DNA from 3 places in the Nitratireductor lacus genome. Region 3 is predicted to be linked to each of the others. Evidence: riboswitches for the same ligand, from Rfam matches in the RefSeq annotation. Region 3 holds a riboswitch; each other region holds the start of a gene.
What was found. Region 3 has a riboswitch for cobalamin ahead of AC07E3_RS17060 (TonB-dependent receptor plug domain-containing protein). Riboswitches for the same ligand answer to the same signal wherever they lie in the genome.
Positions count from the first base shown of each region.

Region 1: linked by a shared signal. The riboswitch ahead of AC07E3_RS14165 (ribonucleotide-diphosphate reductase subunit beta) and the one ahead of AC07E3_RS17060 (TonB-dependent receptor plug domain-containing protein) in region 3 are both predicted to bind cobalamin.
Region 2: linked by a shared signal. The riboswitch ahead of cobW (cobalamin biosynthesis protein CobW) and the one ahead of AC07E3_RS17060 (TonB-dependent receptor plug domain-containing protein) in region 3 are both predicted to bind cobalamin.

Region 1 is NZ_JBWKMB010000015.1:74,806-82,014, forward strand. It holds gene AC07E3_RS14155 (heavy metal translocating P-type ATPase) at 1-1,832, opposite strand, end outside; gene AC07E3_RS14160 (hypothetical protein) at 1,909-2,133, opposite strand; partial or broken gene AC07E3_RS14165 (ribonucleotide-diphosphate reductase subunit beta) at 2,137-2,349, opposite strand; cobalamin riboswitch at 2,531-2,741, opposite strand; gene AC07E3_RS14170 (aminotransferase-like domain-containing protein) at 2,832-4,220, opposite strand; gene AC07E3_RS14175 (DMT family transporter) at 4,339-5,286, shown strand; gene AC07E3_RS14180 (amino acid ABC transporter ATP-binding protein) at 5,264-6,034, opposite strand; gene AC07E3_RS14185 (amino acid ABC transporter permease) at 6,046-6,711, opposite strand; gene AC07E3_RS14190 (amino acid ABC transporter permease) at 6,716-7,209, opposite strand, start outside.
Region 2 is NZ_JBWKMB010000009.1:90,030-97,238, reverse strand. It holds gene cobG (precorrin-3B synthase) at 1-1,118, opposite strand, end outside; gene cobN (cobaltochelatase subunit CobN) at 1,115-4,447, opposite strand; gene cobW (cobalamin biosynthesis protein CobW) at 4,452-5,489, opposite strand; cobalamin riboswitch at 5,663-5,864, opposite strand; cobalamin riboswitch at 5,925-6,124, shown strand; gene AC07E3_RS09545 (HupE/UreJ family protein) at 6,160-6,780, shown strand; gene cobU (bifunctional adenosylcobinamide kinase/adenosylcobinamide-phosphate guanylyltransferase) at 6,796-7,209, shown strand, end outside.
Region 3 is NZ_JBWKMB010000021.1:30,115-37,323, forward strand. It holds gene AC07E3_RS17050 (FecCD family ABC transporter permease) at 1-483, opposite strand, end outside; gene AC07E3_RS17055 (ABC transporter substrate-binding protein) at 480-1,349, opposite strand; gene AC07E3_RS17060 (TonB-dependent receptor plug domain-containing protein) at 1,349-3,211, opposite strand; cobalamin riboswitch at 3,340-3,551, opposite strand; gene AC07E3_RS17065 (ABC transporter substrate-binding protein) at 3,829-5,481, shown strand; gene AC07E3_RS17070 (ABC transporter permease) at 5,563-6,600, shown strand; gene AC07E3_RS17075 (ABC transporter permease) at 6,613-7,209, shown strand, end outside.

The DNA.
Region 1 (7,209 bases), on a different contig from region 3:
GTGGATGCACTGCCGATCTCGACGCCCTGCTGGCGCATGTAGCGGTCCGCACCGATGTGAAGACTGCGACCGCCAACGGTGGCGGCAATGCCGAAACCCGGAACCGCATCGAACGCATCGACCGGCTTGAGGGTGAGCCCCTCGGCGCGCGCGGCCTCGACGATGGCTTCGGCCACCGGATGTTCGGACATGGCTTCCGCCGATGCGACGAGCGAAAGGATTTCGGCGCGCTCGAAACCGTCCTGCATCACGAAATCGGTGAGCGCGGGGCGACCGAGCGTCAGCGTGCCGGTCTTGTCGAACGCGACGACGTGTGTGTTGCGCAGGCTCTGCAGCGCCTCGCCATTGCGGAACAGAACGCCGAGCTGTGCTGCGCGGCCGGTGCCGACCATGATGGAGGTGGGCGTGGCAAGCCCCATGGCGCACGGGCAGGCGATGATGAGCACCGCGACCGCATTGACCAGCGCGAAAGCGAATGCGGGATCGGGCCCGAACACCATCCACACGACGAAGGTGAGTGCTGCGGCAAGCATCACCGCCGGGACGAACCAGGCCGTGACCCGGTCCACCACCGCCTGGATCGGCAGTTTGGCCCCTTGCGCGTTTTCGACCATGCGGATGATCTGCGCCAGCACCGTGTCGGAGCCGACCTTGGTGGCGCGGTAAACGAAGCTGCCAGTCTTGTTGATCGTGCCGCCGATGACCTCGTCGCCTTCGGACTTGGAAACCGGGACGGGCTCGCCGGAGATCATGGCTTCATCCACATAGGAAGAACCGCTTTCGACCAGACCGTCGACCGGCACCTTGTCGCCGGGGCGCACCTGAAGCCGGTCACCCACAACCACCTCTTCAAGCGGCACCTCGACAAAGGCATCGTCGCGGAGAACGCGCGCGCTCTTGGCGCGCAGGCCCATCAGCCGCTTGATGGCCTCGCCGGTGCGGCCCTTGGCGCGCGCCTCCAGAAGCCGACCGAGCAGGATGAGCGTGACGATGACGGCGGAGGCCTCGAAATAGACGTTGACCGTGCCGGAGGGCAGAATGCCGGGCGCGAAGGTGGCCACGACCGAATAGGCCCACGCAGCGCTGGAACCGAGCATGACAAGCGAGTTCATGTCCGGCGCAAAGCGCATCAGCGCGGGGAAGCCCTTGCGATAAAAGCGCAGGCCCGGCCCGAACTGCACGATGGTCGCCAGCACGAAGTAGAGGAGGTAGAGCGTCTTGCGGTCTGCGATCCCCATCAGCCAGGCATGCATGCCCGGGATGAAATGGCTCCCCATTTCGAGAATGAAGATCGGAAGGGTGAAGATTGCAGCCAGCGTGAAATCGCGCTTGAGCGAACGAAACTCGGCGGCCTTGGCCTCCTCATGCGCATCGCGGGCGGCAGCGCCATCGGAACGGGCAACCGGCGTGTAACCGGATTTGCGGATCGCCGCTTCCACGCCGCTGCGCGCTTCATCATTCAGAAGTTCGACGGATGCGCTTTCGGTGGCGAGGTTGACCGCAACCTTTGAAACGCCGGGCACGGCGGCAATCGCCTGCTCCACACGCCGCACGCAGGATGCGCAGGTCATGCCCTCGATGCCGATATCGAGATGGCTCTCCGGCACGGCATAGCCGGCACGTTCCACCGCGCTGACGATGCTGGAGAAATCAACGCCGGGCCGCACCGCGACATCGGCCGTCTCGGTCGCCAGATTGACCGAGGCGCTTTCAACGCCATCGACGGCGGCAATCGCCTTTTCCGCGCGTTTGACGCAGGAAGCGCAGCTCAGCCCCTCGATGCGGAAGCGTTTTACATTGGCCGAAGACGTATCGGCAGGAAGGGTATTCATCGCTTTCACCCTGAATGACTATTGTTCAGGATTGCGCTTCTAAACCTTCCAGTCAATGGAAGGTCAAGCGAGAAAATCACTGCATCGTTTCCGAGCCGGAAAAGGCGCTGAGCAGCAGGCGCAGATACTGCACTTCCGGGTGGTTCGGCAGCCGCCTGTCGATCTCGGCAAGCTGGCGGCGCGCCGCATATTCGACATCGGCATCGCCCGGCAGGCTCAAAAGCCACTCCGTGAAAGCGCGTTGCTGCGCGGGGATCGACCCCGCCCGCAACAGCTTCATTCTGGTTGCGTCATACGCCATGGATCAGTCCCAGCTCAGCGCGCCGCCGCTCTGATACTCGATGACGCGGGTTTCGAAGAAGTTCTTCTCCTTCTTCAGGTCCATCGCCTCGCTCATCCACGGGAACGGGTTTTCGGTTTCGGCGAAGACCGGAGCCAGGCCAATCTGGGCGCAGCGGCGGTTTGCGATGAAGTGCATGTACTGTTCGCACAGCGCCGCGTTGAGACCGGGAAAGCCCGTTTATACCATGCGGTTTCTGTGTTTCCAGTGGAATGCGGAACCGTGGCGGTTCCATTGGTGTGTTTTGCTTCAGTCGCCGGCATATAGACCCCCGTGGCGGTTGGACAGGGGCGCGGAGACATGCGGCGCGACGGCAGACCCGTGGCGACACACGCACCACCGGGACACCCCGCCCGTGGACGTTTATCTCGTCATGGCAGGTCTCCTGGCTCGCAGGTCATCGCCGCTTTCGGCCTTCCCGATGCGCTGGGGCATCAGTGACTCAAAGTGAAAGCGGCTCGCTGCTTACAGTTGCGGGGGCAGCGCCGGACTTGCCCAAAGGCGCACCGGCTTCCCTTTTCACTTCCGACCCGCGAGGAATCGGAAGAACCATAACCCCTATAGTTGGTATCCAACGGACCCATGAAGTCAACATATTGTTTTCGGAGAAAGCAGAAACAAACTGCTGGATAATCCGCAAAACCGCGTCGGACATGGCTCTACGGCGCGCGTGTGATCTCCTCCAGAACGGAAAAAATCCGTTCATCATCGCATTGAGCAACGTTGAAACGCAGGAACCCGCTGGCCGAGCCTGACAGGCTGAAGGCGTTTCCGGGCGCGAGCACCACGTCCCTTTCAAGCGCATGGCGGGCAAGCGTGGCCGCATCCAGCCCGTCGGGCAGACGACACCACAGGAACATGCCCGCGCTCGGCTCGATCCACGGTTCGATGCCGAGATTGCGCAGGCGCGCGCCCACCGTTTCGCGGGAGCGGGACAGACGCTGGCGAACGGTTTCCATATGCTTGCGGTAGCTGCCGTCGCTCAAAAGGCCGAGCACAAGCTCCGCCGCCATGGCGGGGCCGCCGAAACAGGTGGCGATGCGCAGATCCGTGAGGCCTTCGATCCAGTCGGCAGGCGCTGCAACGAAACCGCAACGCATCGACGCGGAAAGCGACTTGGAGAAACTGCCGATATAGACGACGCGCGACAGCCCGTCGAAGGCGGCAAGCCGGGGCGCTGGCTCGACCTCGAAGTCGGCAAAAATGTCGTCTTCGATGATGGTCAGGTCGGCCTTTTCGGCAAGCAGCAAAAGCCGATGGGCAACCGCCGGCGAAAGCACCGCTCCGGTCGGATTGTGAAGCGCGGAATTGGTGATGTAGAGACGCGGCGAATGCCGGTCCAGCGCGTCGGCGAACCGCTCGATATCAGGCCCCGACGGGGTGTAGGGCACGCCGACGATCTTCACCTGATGCGCCCGCAGGAGCGCATGAAAATTGAAATAGCAGGGATCGTCCACCAGCACCGTGTCGCCCGGCTTCAGAAGGAAGCGGCAAAGAAGATCGATGGCCTGCGTGCCGGAATCGGTGAGCATGATCTGGCCCGGAGCCGCCTCGACGCCATGGCTGGCCATGCGGCGTGCAAGCAGTGTGCGCAGCGCCAGCGAGCCGAGCGGCGCTCCGTAATCGGCAAGCTTCTGCGGGGTCGCGCGGGAGAGCCGGCGCAGCGCACGGCGCAAGGCGTCTTCCGGCATCCATGAGGCAGGCAGCCAGCCGCAACCGGGCATCGACATGCGCGAACCGGAGGCAAGCGCCTGACGCGAGATCCATAAGGGGTCGACCTCGCGGTCGAGCGCCGGGCCGATTTCGGCCAGCGCCAGCGGCGCAAGCGGCGCGGTGACGAAGAAGCCGGCCCCCGGCCGCGAGCGGATCACGCCTTCGGCGGCAAGCCGGTCATAGGCCTCGACAACGGTGGATTTCGAAACTCCCATGGCGCGCGCGCAACTGCGGATCGACGGCAGCTTCGCCCCCGGCGTGAGCGTGCGATTGGCGATGCGCCCACGAATGGCGGACATGACGCCCTCAAGGCGTGTTTCATCGGCATTGCGCATGGATGTCAGCATCGCTGTACTGTCCGTTCGACCATTACAGTTTATTGAAATTGTACTGCATCGTCTCTGGCGCCGCCATGCCCCCTGCCCCACACAGGCAGGAGAAAAGGAGCATGGCATGAACAAGACGACGATCGGCTGGGCAAGCGGCTGGGCAAGCGGCCTACTGGGTGTGATCATCTTCAGCGGGTCGCTGCCGGCGACACGGGTGGCGGTGCTGGGTTTCGATCCGGTGTTTCTGACCGTAGCGCGCGCGTCGATTGCCGGGCTTCTGGGCGGGTTTCTTCTGCTGGCGTTTCGGGAAAACCTGCCCAAGCGAAGCGAGTTGAAAGGGCTGTTCATCGTCGCCATCGGCGTGGTGGTTGGTTTTCCCCTGCTGACGGCGCTGGCGCTCGAGCACATCACCTCAGCGCATTCCATCGTGTTCATCGGCCTTCTGCCGCTTGCGACCGCCATTTTCGGCGTCGTGCGCGGCGGCGAGCGCCCACGCCCGGCATTCTGGCTGTTCTCGGTGATGGGGAGCGCGCTTGTCGTGGGCTATGCGGCGAGCCAGGGCATGACCGCCTCCCCAAAGGGCGACCTCCTGATGCTGGCAGCCATCATCGTGTGCGGGCTCGGCTATGCGGAAGGCGCATCGCTTTCACGGAGAATGGGCGGCTGGCAGGTGATCTCGTGGGCGCTGGTTCTGTCGCTCCCGCTCATGCTGCCGCTGGCGCTCTACACCCTGCCGGCAGGGTTTGAAACGGTTGATAATGAGGCATGGTTGGGGTTTGGCTATGTGTCCGTCTTCAGCATGCTGATCGGCTTCATATTCTGGTATCGAGGGCTGGCGCTGGGCGGCACGGCGACGGTTGGGCAATTGCAGCTTTTGCAGCCCTTCTTCGGCTTCGCGCTGGCGGCGATGCTGCTGCACGAACCCGTAACGGCCGGCATGATGGCGGTCACCGCCGCCATCATTCTGTGCGTGGCCGGGGCCAGATTTTCCGCTGGGCGCTCATTTTCCGCCGGGCGCTCGGGCGCACCGGCGGCAGTTGGTCAAGATCTCAGGCGAAGCTCGACGTCTTGAGGAATTCGGCAAGGCGTTCGGTCTGCGGCTTCAGGAACATCACCTTCGGATCTCCCTCCTCGCCGATCACACCCTGGTTCATGAAGATGACGCGGGAGGAAACCTCGAAAGCGAAGCGCATTTCGTGGGTGACAAGGAGCATGCTCATGCCATCGGCGGCCAGATCCTTGATCACCTGCAGCACTTCGCCCACCAGTTCGGGATCAAGCGCGGACGTGACCTCGTCGAAGAGCATGAGGCGCGGGTTCATGGCGATGGCGCGGGCGATGGCAACACGCTGCTGCTGACCACCGGAGAGCTGGCCGGGGTAATGATCCGCGCGTTGTCCGAGACCCACACGGTCGAGCCATTTTTCCGCGACACTGCGCGCCTCGTCGCGCGCCATCTTCTTCACCTTGATCAGACCAAGCATGACATTGGAAGCGGCGGTCATGTGCGGGAACAGGTTGAACTGCTGGAAGGCCATGCCCGTCAGCGCGCGCTGGCGGGCGATTTCCTTCTCGCTCTTGCGGACGCGCACGCCGTTGCGCTCTTCGTAGCCGATGGGTTCGCCATCGATGAGGATGCGGCCGCCCTGAAAATCCTCCAGCATGTTGATGCAGCGCAGCATGGTTGTCTTGCCGGAGCCCGACGAACCGATGATCGAGATCACCTCGCCCTGCTGCATGGTGCAGTCGACGCCCTTGAGCACCTCCACCGAACCGTAGCGCTTGCGCAGGGCCTGAATTTCAAGAAGGTTCTTCGTCATGTCGGGTACTCTCAGGATGGAACAGACACCTTGCGCTCGACATATTTGCCGAAGCGCTCGATGGCGTAATTGATGGCGAAGTAGAGAAGGCCGGCCAGGAAATAGAACTCCAGGCTCATGAAATTGCGGGAGATGATCTCCTGCGTGCGGAGCAGAAGCTCGGCCACGCCGATGACGGACAGAAGCGTGGACGCCTTGACCATCTCCGCAGCCGTGTTCACCCAGGTGGGCAGCATCTGGCGCAGCGCCTGCGGCCACAGAACCGATGTGAAGGTCTGGCGGAAGGTGAGCCCGATGGCCCGGGCCGCTTCTGTCTGCCCGGCCGGAATAGCCTGCAGCGCGCCGCGCACGATTTCACCCACATGCGAGGAGCAGAAGACCGCCAGCGCAAACACACCCGCCTGAAACGCGTTCAGCTCAATGCCGATGGTGGACAGGATGTAGAAACTGGCGAGCACCAGAACGAGCACGGGCGTGCCACGGATGAAGTCCGTATAGGCGCGCACGACGAAGCGCAGCGGCCTGTTTCCATAGGTCAGCGCAAGCCCGACCAGAACGCCCAGCACGGAGCCAAGCGCGATGGCCAGAAGCGAGATTGAAACAGTCAGGCCAAGACCGCGCAGGAGCACGAAACGGGCAAGCCAGACCTGATCGAGAAATGCGAGAAACTCGTTCATCGGCTCACCTCGAAATCACGAGACGGCGCTCGACCATGCGCATGAGCGCGGCCAGCACCGTGCAGGTGGCGACATAGAGACAGGAAGCGACGATCCAGGTCTCGACCACACGGAAGGTTTCGACATTGATCTTGCGCGCCTCGAAGGTGAGTTCCGGCACCGCGATGGCTGCGGCCAGAGACGTGTCCTTGAAAAGCGAGATCAGCGTGGAAGAGAGCGACGGCAGCACATTTCTGAACATCAGCGGTATGACGATGGAGGTGCGGATCTGCATCGGCGTCAGCCCGATGGCGAGGCCCGCCTCCTTCAGACCGTTGGGGATGGACAGAAGGCCCGCGCGAAACACCTCCGCCAGATAGGCGCCGGAATAGATGGCGAGCGTTGCCACGAAGCTTTCGATCTTGCCCAGACGGACACCCATCTGCGGCAGCGCGAAATAGGAAAACAGGATCAGAACGAGGATCGGCAGATTGCGGATCATCGTGACGTAAAGCGCTG
Region 2 (7,209 bases), on a different contig from region 3:
TCGGAAGGCTTTGCGCCGACGCAGGAAAGGGTGCAGCCACCTTCAATCGCGATCAGGTTCACCGCAGCCCCGGCGGGCTGGGCGCATCCTTTTTCGCAGGCCGAAAGGTGAAGGCGGAACGGGCCATCGGGCAGACCCGCCGCAGCCGCCTCGGCGGCAAGCGCCTTGGCATCGAACCGCGCTGAAGCGCAGGCGGGCGCGCCGGCGCAGGCGGCTATGAAGAGGCGGGGATCATGCGCGTCCGTGACAAAGCCAAAGGCGTGAGCTGCCTGAAGCACCTCCTTGTGTCGGGCGTCGTTGAGACCGAGCAGCAACAGGCCGCTGCGTGGCGCGAGGCGAATGTCCCGTGCATCGCTGGCAACCTCGCAGAGCGCAATAAGGGCCTCCGCCGCGATCTGACCGAAGGGCAGGGCGATGCCCAGCGCACTTTCCCCGCCTTCTAGCGCGAACCGACCAACCGGCGCGCTATCAGCCCGTGCTGGATATTCCGCAGATGGATCAAGTCCCGTCCGGAGCGCATCCTTCTGCGCCTGCGTGAAATCGCGCGCCCGCCCGCCGGTCTGCGCCAGAAGATCGAGCACAGTGAGCGCTACAGCACCCACCGCCTGCTCATCGCCTGAGCCTAGCCAGTGCGCCGTCGCGCCATTGCCGCCAAGGCCGATTAGCCAGGAACCATCGCCCAGCGCCACGAGTTTGATGTCGGCGCTGATCGCATCGAGATGCAACGCTCCGCCTTCATCCACGGTAACCGACACCTTTGGGGCGAGCAGCGCAGCATAACCACGCTCTGCCACATGTGCATTGATGCGCTCCGCAAGCGGAGGAGGAGGGGCGAGCGGTGCGGTCTCCACCGCAAAGCCATCCACAGGACCAAGCTCCAGCGCGTTGATTTCCGTGGCAAACAGGGGGGCGCTCTCAGTAGTCAGTCCGCGTATCTGCAATTTGCCGCGCGCGGTCACTTCCAGAATACCGTTGCCATGACGGCGCGCGGCCCGCGCGATGCCTGCAAGTTTTTCAGGCGTCAGCGCGCCATGGGCCGGCGCAATCCGCGCAAGCAGCCCGTCGCCGGTCTTCATGGGGGCGGAGAGTGTGGGGCATGCGCCGCGCCGCATCGTCATGCCGTCGCCTCCGCAAGAAGTGCGGCCAGATCGGCATCGACAGAGTTGCGGCGCGGGTGCCAGAGGCCGCGCCTTCGCGCAGCGTGAAACCGTTCCGCCATGGCGCGGGCCGCCGCCGGGTTCTCTTCAAGCAGGAAATCGCGCACACGCTCATCGCCGAGATAGGCATCGAACACGGCATCGATCAGGCTGCCTGAAACCGCATCCGTGGTCTCGGCGAAGCCGATCAGCCGGTCCACCGTTTCCGTCAGTTCCGCCGCGCCACGCGGGCCATGGCGCAACTGCCCTTCGATGAAGCGCGGATTGACGGCGCGGGCACGCACGGTGCGGGCAATGGCCTGCGCCAGAGAGCGGGCACGCGGGCGCTCCGGATCGGTCGTGTCGAGCACCACCAGATCGGCCTTGCCGCCCAGCGCTTCCACCGCCGCCGCAAACCCGCCGATAAAGGCCACATCCGCCGAACCTTCGAGAATGTCGCGCCCGGCATCGTCGCCGGTGTGGAGAAGCATGTCGGCGTCCGCCACCTGCCGTGCAAACGCGCCGTCTTCGAGCCGGCCTTCGCCCTCCGCACCGCCGAAGGCATAGGCCCCGGCGGCGAGATAGGCTTGTCCCAGTTCGGCGCGCTCCTGCCAGTTTCCGCGCGCCAGCTTTTCTTCCGGCCCCGCGCCATAGGTGCCGGGAGCGGAGCCGAAAATACGCGCCGGAGCCTTGCCGACCTTCCGGGCGGCAGCGGCAAGCGGGTTTTCGCTGTCGTCCTCGTCACGCGCGGCCACGGCGGCGATGCCCGTGTCGAGCAGCGCGATCTGGGTGGGAAACATGTCGCGAAACAGACCCGAGATACGCCAGGTCACGTCGATGCGCGGACGGCCAAGGCTGGCCGGCGGCAGCACTTCGATGCCCGTTACACAGCCCGTCGCCTGATCCCATTGCGGGCGGCAGCCCATCAGCGCCAGCCCCTGTGCGATCTCCTCGCCGCCGGTGCGCAGGCTGGCGCTGCCCCAGAGATCGATCACCAGCGAGCGCGGCCAGTCGCCATGCTCCTGCAGATAGCCGCGCACGGCCTCGTCCGCCGCCATTTTGCCAAGCGCGGTTGCGGTTGGCGTGGGAAGCGTGCGCGGGTCGGCGGTGAAGATGTTGCGGCCGGTCGGCAAAACATCGGTGCGCCCCCGCGCCGGCGCGCCGGAGGGGCCGGGCGCGATGTGTCTGCCATCGAGTGCGGCCAGAAGCGCACGCTTTTCGCTTTCCGCGCAGGCGCGGCGTTCGGGCGCTTCATCCATGCCGCTGCCCCGGCCATAAATGTGCAGCCCGTCCTTGATGGCGAAATCTTTCAGATCGCAGAGCCAGGCGTCGATCTGCATCAGAGCCGCATCCGTGTCGCCCGTGTCCTCAACGCCGGCATCACAGGTCAGGCCGGTGCGCTCGGCGGTTTCCACGATCAGCCGCGCCAGCCGGTCGCGGCGGCGGCGGTCCAGACCGTCAGCCTGCGCATATTCATCCACCAGCCGTTCCAGCTCCTGCTGGTCCTGCGAAAGCCCTGCGCCCGCCAGCGGCGGCGTCAGATGCCCCAGCGTCACCGCGCCAATGCGGCGCTTGGCCTGCGCGGCTTCGCCCGGATTGCTGACGATGAAGGGATAGACCACCGGCAGCGCGCCAGCCACGATCTCCGGAAAACAGGTTTCCGTCAGCGCCACGGTCTTGCCCGGCAGCCATTCCAGCGTGCCATGCGCGCCCACATGGATCAGCGCATGGGCATCGAGCCCCTCCCGCATCCAGTGGCCGAAGGCGACGAGCGCATGGCGCGGCGCAAGGGTCGGGTCGTGATAGTCCACGCGTCGGTCCGCCGAGCGCCCCCGGTCCGGCGCAAGCGCCACGGTGACATTGCCGAACCGTGCCGCGCGAAACGGAAAGACGCCATCCTCCGCATCGTCTTCGGCCGGTCCCCATGTGGCGATCAGCTTCTCGCGCGCCTCTTCGGGCAGTGCATCGAAAGCGGCACGATAGTCTTCCAGCGAAAGCGCTTCCGAAACCTGTTCAAGCCGCTGCATCAGCGCCCTTGGCGTCTCCGGAACACCGTCAACCGCATAACCCGCTTCGCCAAGGTCGTGCAGCATGGCAAGCACGCTCGACGGCACGTCGAGACCCACCGCATAGCCGGTGCGCCCTGGCGCGCTTGGATAATCCGGGATCAGGATGACGATGCGGCGCTCGACCTTTGGTGTGCGGGCAAGTTTCAGATGCGCGGCAATCCTTGCCGCCACCTGCCTTATGCGCGCAGGTTCGGGCCGGTTGCGCTGAACGCCGAAGGAAAGCCCTTCATCCAGCGCCGCCTCATCCTTGAAGGAAATCGTGCCGGCCATCAGACGGCCATCGAGTTCCGGCAGCACCACATGCATGGCGAGGTCGGCGGGTGCCAGACCGCGCTGGCCTTCCTGCCACGCTTCGCGCCGCGTGGTGGCGGTGACCACCTGAAAAACCGGCACGCCAAACCGGTCGAACAGTGTTTTTTCGCCGGGTTCCGCACCGCTGGAAAAGGCCGTTGCGGTGATGAGCGCCTGCGGCTTCAACGTCTCCACGGCGTCGCGCACGAAACCGGCGGCAACCGGGTCGCGCAGGCTGGAAACAAAGATCGGGACGGCGCAAAGACCCTGTTCCTCAAGCGCCTCCACCAGCGCATCGATGGGCGCGACATCGCTGGCAAGCAGCATGGAGCGATAAAAGAGGATCGGAACGATTGCCCTGCCGGGCAGCGTGGCGAAAAAATCGGCCTCCACAATGCCATGGCCCGGCGCATAGAAGCCGGCCTTGGCCACCGGTTCGGCCTCCGGCGCTTCGGTATCCCGCCCCGCAAGGCGCGCCATCTGCATGGTCAGCGCGCGCATATTGTCCGGCCCGCCTTCGCGGAAGCAGGCGAGCAGCGCCGCGCGCGCTTCCGGCGAAACGGTGGAACGCTCGGCAAGGCGCGGGTCGTCCTGATGGCATTCGCCGGGCAGCAATGCCAGCGCAATGCCCTTTTGCCGGGCCAGCGCGGAAAGCCGGTCGCAGCCATAGCGCCACCACTCATAGCCGCCCAGAACCCGCACCAGAATGGTGCGGGCATGCGCTGCCGTGTTGTCGATCCACAGATCGACCGACATGGGGTGTCTGAGATCGCGCAGCGCGGCAAGGCGCAGCGAGGGCAGGGCCTCGCGCCCGGCCTGCCATGCAGAGGCGATCCCCGCCAGATCGCTGTCGGTGAACGACAGCGCCACCATATCCGCCGGCGATTGTTGCAGATCGACAGGCTCGATCAGATCGTCGAGAGAAGCGGTGGTGGTGGCGAGGATGTGCATCGGATCACGCCGAGAGAAGGCTTTCGATGCGCGCGCGGTCGATGCCCTTGAGGCCGATCACGACGAGCCGCGTTTCCGCGGCTTCGCCGGCCTTCCATGGGCGGTCGTAATGATGCGAAACGCGCGGGCCAACTGCCTGCACCTGCAGGCGCATGGGCTTGCCCTTCACATGGGCGAACCCCTTGAGGCGCAGAACCTCGCCGGTTCCCACCGCCGCGTTGACGCGCGCTTCCAGATCTTCAGGCCGCAGGACCGATGGCAGATCGACAACGAATGTATCGAAATCATCGTGCTCGTGGTCATGCGCATCGTCGTGATGCGTCTTGCGGTTCTCGATATCGTCCTCGACCGCGAGGCCGAGGCCCAGCAGCAGCGCCGGGTCCACCTTGCCGTGCGCGCTCGGCACGATCTGCACATTGCGCGCCAGATGGTCTTCGATCCGCGCGCGGGCGCGCTCGTTGCCTTCCGCGTCCAGAAGGTCGCTCTTGGACAATACGATCAGATCAGCGCAGGCCACCTGATCGTCGAACACCTCTTCGACCGGATCGTCATGGTCGAGCGAATCGTCCGCGGCGCGCTGCGCGGCGAGCGCATCCATGTCGTTCGCCACCTGACCGTCGGCCAGCGCCGGCCCGTCCACCACGGCGATGACGCCATCAACGGTGACGCGATTCTTGATGGCCGGCCACTGAAATGCCTGCACCAGCGGCTTGGGCAGGGCCAGACCCGAGGTCTCGATCAGGATGTGATCCACCTTCGGTTCGCGCGCGAGGATCTGGTCGAGTGCCGGAACGAAATCGTCGGCCACGGTGCAGCAGATGCAGCCATTGGCCAGTTCCAGAACGTTTTCCTCCGGACAGGTGTCGAGCCCGCAACCTTTCAGCACCTCGCCATCGACGCCCGCATCGCCGAATTCATTGACGATGATGGCAAGCCGCTTGCCCTTGGTGTTTTCCAGCACATTGCGGATGAGCGTTGTCTTGCCGGCACCGAGAAAGCCGGTCACGACGGTGCAGGGCACACGATTGAAGCTCGTGGTCATGGGATATCCTTCAGACGGAGTGTGGTGAATGCGGGGATGCGGGCGAGGGAGACGCAAGCCCTTTCAGGCCGCGTTTGGGCAAGGTTGCCATGAATGGCAGAGAGAAGGCGCGCGGTGGCGCAATCGGCAATCACAATGCACACTCCTTGCCCGGGACACCCGCCAGGCGGACAGGATTTCACTTTCAGACGGCAGGTTTCCTGGCTCACGGGTCGCCGCGCTCTCCAGCCTTCCCAGGGCGTTGCCCCAGTGGCGTGTCAGGTGCGCTCTCCGCTTACAGTTGCGGGGACAGCTGCGGCATTGGGCAAGGCCCGCACCGCATTCCCTCTTAGCCTCCTCCCTTGAGGGAAGAGGACCGTCTGCCTCGCATTTATGGCTCGCCCGGCACGTCTGTCAATGCGTGAAGAAAGCGTTTGCCGGAAGAGGCTGTTCCTGTATGGTCGGGCCGCTGTCGGTTCCGCTGAAGCGGACCAGAGGGAACATGGTGCGGCGCAAAATGCGCCAAGGCCATGGCTGCCCCCGCAACTGTAAGCGGTGAGCGTTTTCCTGATCGCCACTGAGGCATGACGCCTTGGGAAGGCTGGAAAACGCTTCGACCCGCAAGCCAGGAAACCTGCCGACAGCATGAAAGAAACACCGTATCCCTCGGGTGGAGGGGAAAGGACCGGACATGACCACGCGTATCGCACGCATTTTTTCCGTATTCGCTTTTGCATCGCTCTTCGCAACCAGCGCCGAGGCCCATCACGCCATGGACGGGCAGACGCCCACGACCCTCTATGAGGGACTGGTCTCGGGTCTGGCGCATCCCGTGATCGGGCTCGATCATCTGGCCTTCATCGTCGCCGCCGGCCTGTTGGCTGCCGTTGCCGGCATGAGCCTTTTTGCGCCGCTTCTGTTCGTCGCCGGTTCGCTGATCGGCGTCGGTCTGCACCTGATGCTACTTGATCTGCCGGCGGCGGAAATCATCATCGCGGCAAGCGTTCTTGCCGGCGGCTGGCTTCTGGCGCGCGGCCGGGCGGTGGAGAACCAAATCCTCGTCTTCGCCCTGTTCCTGGTGGTCGGCTTGTTCCATGGCTATGCCTTCGGCGAAGCCATCGTCGGCAGCGAAGAGACGCCGCTCATCGCCTATCTCGCCGGCCTTGCCGCAATCCAGAGCGTCATCGCGCTTGGCGTCTATTTTCTGGTCCGTTCGCGCGGCTGGGCCGTCGAGGCCATGCAGCCCCGGCTTGCCGGTGCCGCCATCCTTGGCGTCGGCGTGACCTTCCTTGCCGGGCATCTTGTCGGCTGAGCCGGCAAAATAGCGATGCGATCCCTTCATTTCGTTCTGGGCGGCGCGCGCTCCGGCAAGAGCCGCCATGCCGAGACGCTGATCGAGGCCGCACCCGCGCCCTGGCACTACATCGCCACGGCGCAGGCCTTCGATGACGAGATGCGCGAACGCATCGCCATGCACCGCGCGCGGCGCAAGGAGGCGGGGGCGGGGGCGTGGCAGACGCACGACGCCCCGCTCGACCTGCCGGGCGTACTTGAGAAATTGCCGGCCCGCGAAACGGTTCTGGTCGATTGCCTGACCCTGTGGCTCAGCAATCTCATGCTGAACGACCATGAGCTGCAGCCTGCCGCCGAGAGACTGGTTGCAGCTTTTGCCGCAAGAGAAGGAACCACGGTTCTCGTTTCCAATGAGGTCGGCTTCGGCATCGTGCCCGAAACCCCGCTC
Region 3 (7,209 bases):
CAGGTTGAGAACCAGCGAGGTGAGCGCTGCCGCGAGACTGGAGAGCGCCACACCTGCGAGAATGAGCGTGAGCGTCGAGCCCTGGCGCGCGGCGATGGCGAGCAGGATCAGAACGGCGAGAAGCGCCCCGATGAGCGCGCCGGCAGGAAGGGCATAGAGCGAACTTCCGGCAAGGCCTGAGTAAAACACCACCACCGCGCCGAGCGCTGCCATGGAGGAGACGCCGATCACGCCGGGCTCAGCCAGCGGATTGCGCAGAAACCCCTGAAGCACCGCGCCGGAAAGCCCGAGAGAAATACCGATGGCAAGGCCGAGCAGGGCGCGTGGCAGGCGGATTTCGCGCATGATGATGGCCGCCGCCTCGCCGCCGCCGGCGAAAAGGCCGGATATGCTGTTCCCGAGGCCCAGTTCGGCGGGACCGACCAGCAGCGACACAACGAACAGCGCGAGTGCGAGGAGTGCAAGCGAGGTGGAGAGCTTCATTGCGTCGCGTCCTGCGGGCAGGGGGCGATCTCGGCGCGGAGTGCGGCCAGCGCGCGCACGGCTTCCATCACTCCCGGGGCGCCGCACGACAGGGAGCCTTCGGGCACGAATGCACCGATGCGGGTTTCGGGAAGGGCCGCAATCGCCGGATGACGCGGCACGTGTTCGCCGAGTGTCGGCGCGTCCTGTTTTCTGCTGATGCTGATGACGTCCGGCCGGGCGGCGATCACCTGTTCCAGGGGAAAGGGCGCCATACCGACGACACCGAGATCGGCGGCCAGATTGGCGAAGCCTGCGGCGCGCATCACGGAATCGGCCAGCGTGCCGCCGCCGGGCGCGATGCCGTTCTGGTCATAGGCGATCATGGTGGGGCGCCTATCGCATTGGCGTGCGGCAATTGCTTCGAGTTCGCCTGTGAAATCGTCTGCTATTCTTTCCGCTCTCTCTTCCTGACCGAGGAGCGCGCCCATACGGCGGATTTCGCCCGGAATGGTCTCGAGGGTCTGTGCGAACGAAAACTCCTCGACATGAAAACCCAGCCTTTTCAAGAGGGCGGTCGTGTTGTGGAGCGAATAGGTGCCGGTGACCACGAGGTCTGGTTTTTCGAGGAACACTTCTTCGGCAAGCCCGCGATTGACCGGGTAGGCCTGCGCTTCTTCATGCAGCATTGAGAGGCTCGGCTCGCGCGAAAGGAAGGAGACGGAGAAGAGCTGATCCGGCCCGGCCAGCGTCATGGCAAGCTGGTCAGTGCACAGATTGAGCGACATGACGCGTTTTGGCGCGGCCGAAACCGGCGCGACAAGAAGCGCGCCGGCCAGAAGAGCAAGGCCGGAAAGGCGAGGGAGGCATCTCCGGCGCCCCAGCATCAGGGAGCGAACTTTGCGCGGAAGCCGGCGAAGACGCCGAAGCCGGGTGTGTTGTAGCCGCGTACCGTCTGATAATCCTGATCAAGCAGGTTTTCCGCCCGCACATAGAGTTCAGTGTCCTCGGTCGGCTTGTAGGCGATTTTGGCGTTGACAAGCAGATAATCGTCAAGCTTGAAACCGCCGGTATCGACCGTATCCATGGCCGCCCTGGCAGAGGCCGATATTGTCCACTTCTCTGCGGGTTTCACGCTGGCGGTCAGGCCGATTTCGTGGCGTGGCACGCGCGTCAGGCGAACGTCGTTCTGGTCTACCGAGTGTGTATAGGTGTAGGCGCCGGTGAGGACCAGCCAGTCGGTCGCGGCATAGCGGAGCGAGGCCTCGACGCCGCGCTGGCGCGACGTGCCCGCGATATGCTCATAGTGCGTCGTGTAGCCGATCAGATCGTCTATCTCGAGCTGGAAGTAGGTGAGATCGGCGACCACCGCTCCATTCCAGAAACGCTGCTCAACGCCGATGTCGAAGCCGAAGCTGGTTTCGGGCCGAAGGTTGGGGTTTGCGCCGAAGGGACCGAAGAGTTCGTTGAGGCTCGGCGCGCGGAAGCCGGTTCCCATGGAGCCGTGCAGGCGCGTCCCGGTCTGATCGAAAAGATAGGACGCAGTCGCGCGATATGTGGTGTGCCCCCCAAATTCGCTGTGTTCGTCCTGTCTGATACCGGCGGTCAGCGTCAGGTTTTCCAACGGTGTGGCGATGGCTTCACCCCAGACCCCGGCAATCCAGAAACTGGAATCAATCTCCGGGTTGAACAGGCCGGCAGGAAAGACCGCGTTCTGGCGCTCGTAATCTGCGCCGCCCTGAACGACCAACCAGTCATTGACGTCAAAAGCGCCCTGATAGTCGGCCTTGTAGCGGCGACCGTTATAGCTTCCATCGAAGCCCGTGCCGGTAATCGACCGTTCGAGATCAAAGGCCTGAACGGAGACCGTGTTGCGGAAGCGGCCGTCCATGAGGTTGAGATTGAAACCGGCGCGGCCTGCGCGTTGTCTGCTGTGGTTGGTGGCCGTTGGATTGTCACTCGGCAGACTGGTGCCGAAGCCCTGATCGTCGAATTCGGCCTCTGCGTCGATATAAAGCGCCGACCCGAAGACGGAGAAGACCTCGGAGAACGTATGTTCGGCGTTCGCATCGAACGTGATGTTCTCGTAGCCGTCGCGCTCGGTGCCGGAGGCTGCGGCCGAGATGCCGTCGGTGCGGAACCCCGTGGCGTTGATGGAGAGTTTCGACTGCTCGCTGCCAGCTCTGAAACCGTAGGAACCCCCAAACGAGCCATGCGAACCACCCTCACCGTGAAGGATGTGGGTGATGCCGGGCTCGACGTCATCCAGTGTCGACAGGCTGATCACTCCCGCAATGGCGTCGGAGCCGTAGAGTGTGCTCTGCGAGCCCTTCAGGACTTCGATGCTCTGTAGCCCACCGGACAGGAGATATTGGTAGGATGTCTGCACCTGGGTGCTGGTCGGGTCGGAAATGTCGATGCCGTTGTAGAGGGTTTTCACGTAGCGGCGGGGTGCGCCGCGGATCGACAGACTGCCCTCCGCGCCCACGCCCCCTGGCGATGACAGGCTTACACCCGGCAGAAGGTCAAGATATTCCACCGCAAGCGGCAGAGACTGTTCTTCGATCTCTTCGCGCCCAATCAATTCCACCGTGGAGCCCACTTTGGAGGCCTCCGTTGGGGTGCGGCTGGGGGTGATGACCAGTGTGTCGAGCTCGAAGTCTTCAGCCTGCGTGGTGAGCGTGGAGAAGCCCAATATCAGCGCTGATGCACTGAACAGGAAAGAGGTTCGGTGTCGGTTTGAAAGCATGCATTTTCTCCAGCGAGCAACATTTTCGGATTTGCTGGAGAGCGACAGACGCCTGACTTCAATCCCCCCGCCAGCGATGACAATCGCCACCACTGCGAGAAACACAGCCCCGGAAGCGTCCCGCATCCGGTCGGTGACGGCTTGAGGCAGGTTTCCTGGCTCGCGCTTCGTCGGCTGCCTCGCCTTCCCGGGCCTTGCACCCAGTGGCATTGGAGGAGCCTCAGCGCTCACAGTTGCGGGAGCAGCCACGGCTGCGGTCCATTGAAGAATGACCGTTCCGTGTTCCCTTTTCCTCCGGCGGGCGGACACCTGCCGGAGCACCTCAAGCGAACCGAAATCGCTTAGCAACTGGCTCCGGCATCGTCAATCGACCGTTGCGCGCCGTTACCGTCCGGTTCGCTGTTCCGGGTCAGTGTCTGTCAGTTGGGTGAAATACTTCATTGTTGCGGAATCGGCTCTTCATGTAGTTTTTGCGGCAATACTGTCGCAAACCCGTCATTGGAATTGTCGAAAAAGTTGCAGAATTCGATTTCCGAACCCCGGGGAATTTTGACATCGGGGGCGGGATGGGAAATGCTAATCGCGAACCGAAAACGGTAGATAATGGGAGTGCGTCGATGACGTTTTTCAAGAGCAATGGCGAGAAGGTGCCGGCCCGCGTTGCCGAAATGGCGGATGAGGCACGAGCCGGCCGAATGGACCGGCGTGAGTTTCTTGCGCTCGCAAGCGCGCTCGGCGCGTCGACGGCGGCAGCCTATGGAATGCTGGGCCTCGCCGCCCCGGAGCGGGCCATGGCGCAGGAGCCGAAAATGGGCGGGACGCTGCGTGTCGCAATGTTCATCAAGGATCCGAAAGACCCGCGCACGGCCGACTGGTCGGAGATCGCAAACGCCATGCGCCAGACACTTGAGCCGCTGGTGAAGTATACGCGCGATTTCACCTTCGAGGGCAAGCTTATCGAAAGCTGGGAAGTCAACGAGGATGCGACCGAGTACATCCTTCACGTGCGGCCGGGCGTGACCTGGAACAATGGCGATGCCTTCACGGCAGATGACGTGATCTACAATTTCAACCGCTGGTGCGACCAGACCGTGGAAGGCAATTCCATGCCGGCCCGCATGGCCTCGCTCGTCGATCCGGAGACCAAGAAGGCGCGCGAGGGCGCGATCGAGAAGGTCGACGACATGACGGTGAAGCTCAACCTGTCGGCGCCCGATATTTCGATCATCCCCGGCATGTCGGACTATCCGGCCCTCATCGTTCATCCGAGCTTTGACGAGACGGGCCGCGATTTTGTCGCCAATCCCATTGGCACCGGCCCCTTCGAGCTGGTGTCCTACGAAGTGGGCAACCGGGTGGAACTGAAGAAGCGGGCCGACGGCAAATGGTGGGGTGGCGAAGCCTATCTCGATGGCATCGAGTTCATCGACTACGGCACGGATCCGTCCGCGACCGTCAGCGCGTTTGAGTCCGGAGAAATCCACACGAACTACGAGACCACCGCCGATTTCGTGGACATTCTCGATTCACTCGGCCTGGTGAAATCAGAGGTCACCACCGCCACAACGATCGTGGCGCGCACCAATGTCAACAACAAGCCTTATGATGACGAGAAGGTGCGCCGCGCGCTGCAGCGCGCGGTCGACAACACGACCGTTCTGGCGCTTGGCTACAACAATGCCGGCGAGGTGGCCGAGAACCACCATGTCTGCCCGATCCATCCTGAATATGCGGAGCTGCCGAAGCTTGAGCGCAATCTGGACGAGGCCAAGGCGCTCATGGAAGAGGCCGGCCAGATGGACCATGAGCACGAGCTCATCACCGTGGACGAGGACTGGCACAAGAACACGGGCGACGCCATCGCCGCCCAGTTGCGCGAGGCCGGCTTCAAGGTGAAACGCACGGTGCTGCCCGGCTCCACCTTCTGGAACGACTGGACGAAGTATCCCTTCTCCATGACCAACTGGAACATGCGTCCGCTGGGCATCCAGGTGGTGGCGCTCGCTTACCGCACGGGCGAGGCGTGGAACGAATCCGCCTATTCCAATCCGGAGCTCGACAAGCTGATCGAGGAGGCGCTGGCCATTCCCGATCCGGACAATCGCCGCGAGGTGATGAAGAAGATCGAGGAGATCATCCAGGGCTCGGGCATCATTCTCCAGCCCTACTGGCGCAAGCTCTATAACCACTCGGTGGAGGCCGTGAAGAACCACGGGATGCACCAGACCTTTGAGATCGATCTGGAAAAGGTCTGGCTCGACGAGGGCTGAGACCGGACATCAGGGGGCCGAAAGGCCCCCTTTTGCGCAGGCAATCAATAACAACCTCCGTCAACGGGGGAAGGGGAAACCGTGCTTGGGTTTATTCTGAGACGTCTGGGCGTCATGGCATTGACGATGCTGTGTCTGACCCTTGTCGTTTTCTTTCTGGTCAATCTGGAACCGAATCTGAAGAAGCTCGCCATCAGTCAGCTCGACATGCGCTCCTCGGCTGAGCAGCTCGAAAGCTGGCTGCAGAAAAACGGTTATCGCCAGAATTTCTTCGTACGGTACGGCCAGTGGCTCGGCGTTGTGCAGAAACAGCCAAATATCGACCCGGAAACCGGGGTGGCTTCACCGCGGTTTTCCTATTGCGATGAACCGGCGGAACCCTATTACGGCGGCATCCTGCAGGGCGACTTTGGCTGTTCAACCAAGTTCAAGGTGCCTGTTGCCGAAAAGCTCTTTCCGGCCCTTGGCGCTACCGGCATCCTGATGTTCTGGGTCATGGTGGTGATGGTTCCCGTCGCACTTCTGATCGGCGTTCTTGCCGGGATGCGGGAGGGCACACGAACGGACCGAACACTGTCCGTCGCATCGATCGCGACCACGGCAACGCCTGAATATGTGTCCGGCGTGATCTTCGCCGTGATCTTCGCTTCATGGCTCGGATGGTTGAACGGATCAGCCGCGACCGCGACAAGGCAGGGTATCTCCTTCTACAATTTCACCCTGCCGGTGATGACGATGGCGATTTACGGCATCGGCTATATCGCGCGCATGACGCGGGCCTCCATGGTGGAGGTCATGACGCAGCAATATATCCGTACCGCCCGCCTCAAGGGGCTGGGCTTCCGCGCCGTGGTGATCAAGCACGCGCTGCGCAATGCGCTGATCGCACCCTTCACGGTCATCATGCTGCAGTTTCCCTGGCTTCTGACCGGTGTCGTCATCGTGGAAGTGATGTTCCGCTATCAGGGGTTTGGCTTCACGCTGGTGGAGGCGGCAAGCAACAACGACATCGATCTGCTTTTAGGCTGTTCTCTGGTGTCGGTCTTCGTCGTCCTGTCCACCCAGCTCATTTCGGATGTGGGCTATGCCTATCTCAACCCGCGCATTCGCGTGCAGTAGGGAGGACACGCGATGCAGATAGAATACCTTGGAACCTTCGGCATCATCTTTGGCGTGCTGGCGCGCTTCTGGCCGGTGTGGATCGCGCTGGCGGTCATTCTGCTGTTCAGCACGAGCTTCCGTGAACGGCTCGGCCTCTACGGCCAGTTGTTTGAGACGGGTGTCGGCGTTGCTGGCGTTATGATCTGCTTTTTCTGGCTGTTCACGGCGATCTTCGCCGGTACGGTCGCGCCTTTCGACCCGCTGGCGCAGTTTCCGATCATGAAGAATGTTCTGCCGGGCGCCATCGAACCGGAAAGCGGGCAGGCCTTTCTGTTCGGCGGGGACAGGCTGGCGCGCGACGTGTTCTCGCGCATGGTCTATGGCAGCCAGATCGTTCTGATCATCGCGCCTGCGGCGACGCTCTTCGCCCTCATGGTGGGCACCACGCTCGGCCTGCCGGCCGGCTATTATGGCGGGCGGATCGACAGTTTTCTGTCGTTCCTGGCCAATCTGGTCCTCGCCTTTCCCGTTATCCTGCTCTTCTACCTTCTGGTGACGCCGGGCATCCGCGAAACACCCATTCCACAATGGATGGCGGGTGTTTTCTTCATCTTCCCGATCGTGTTC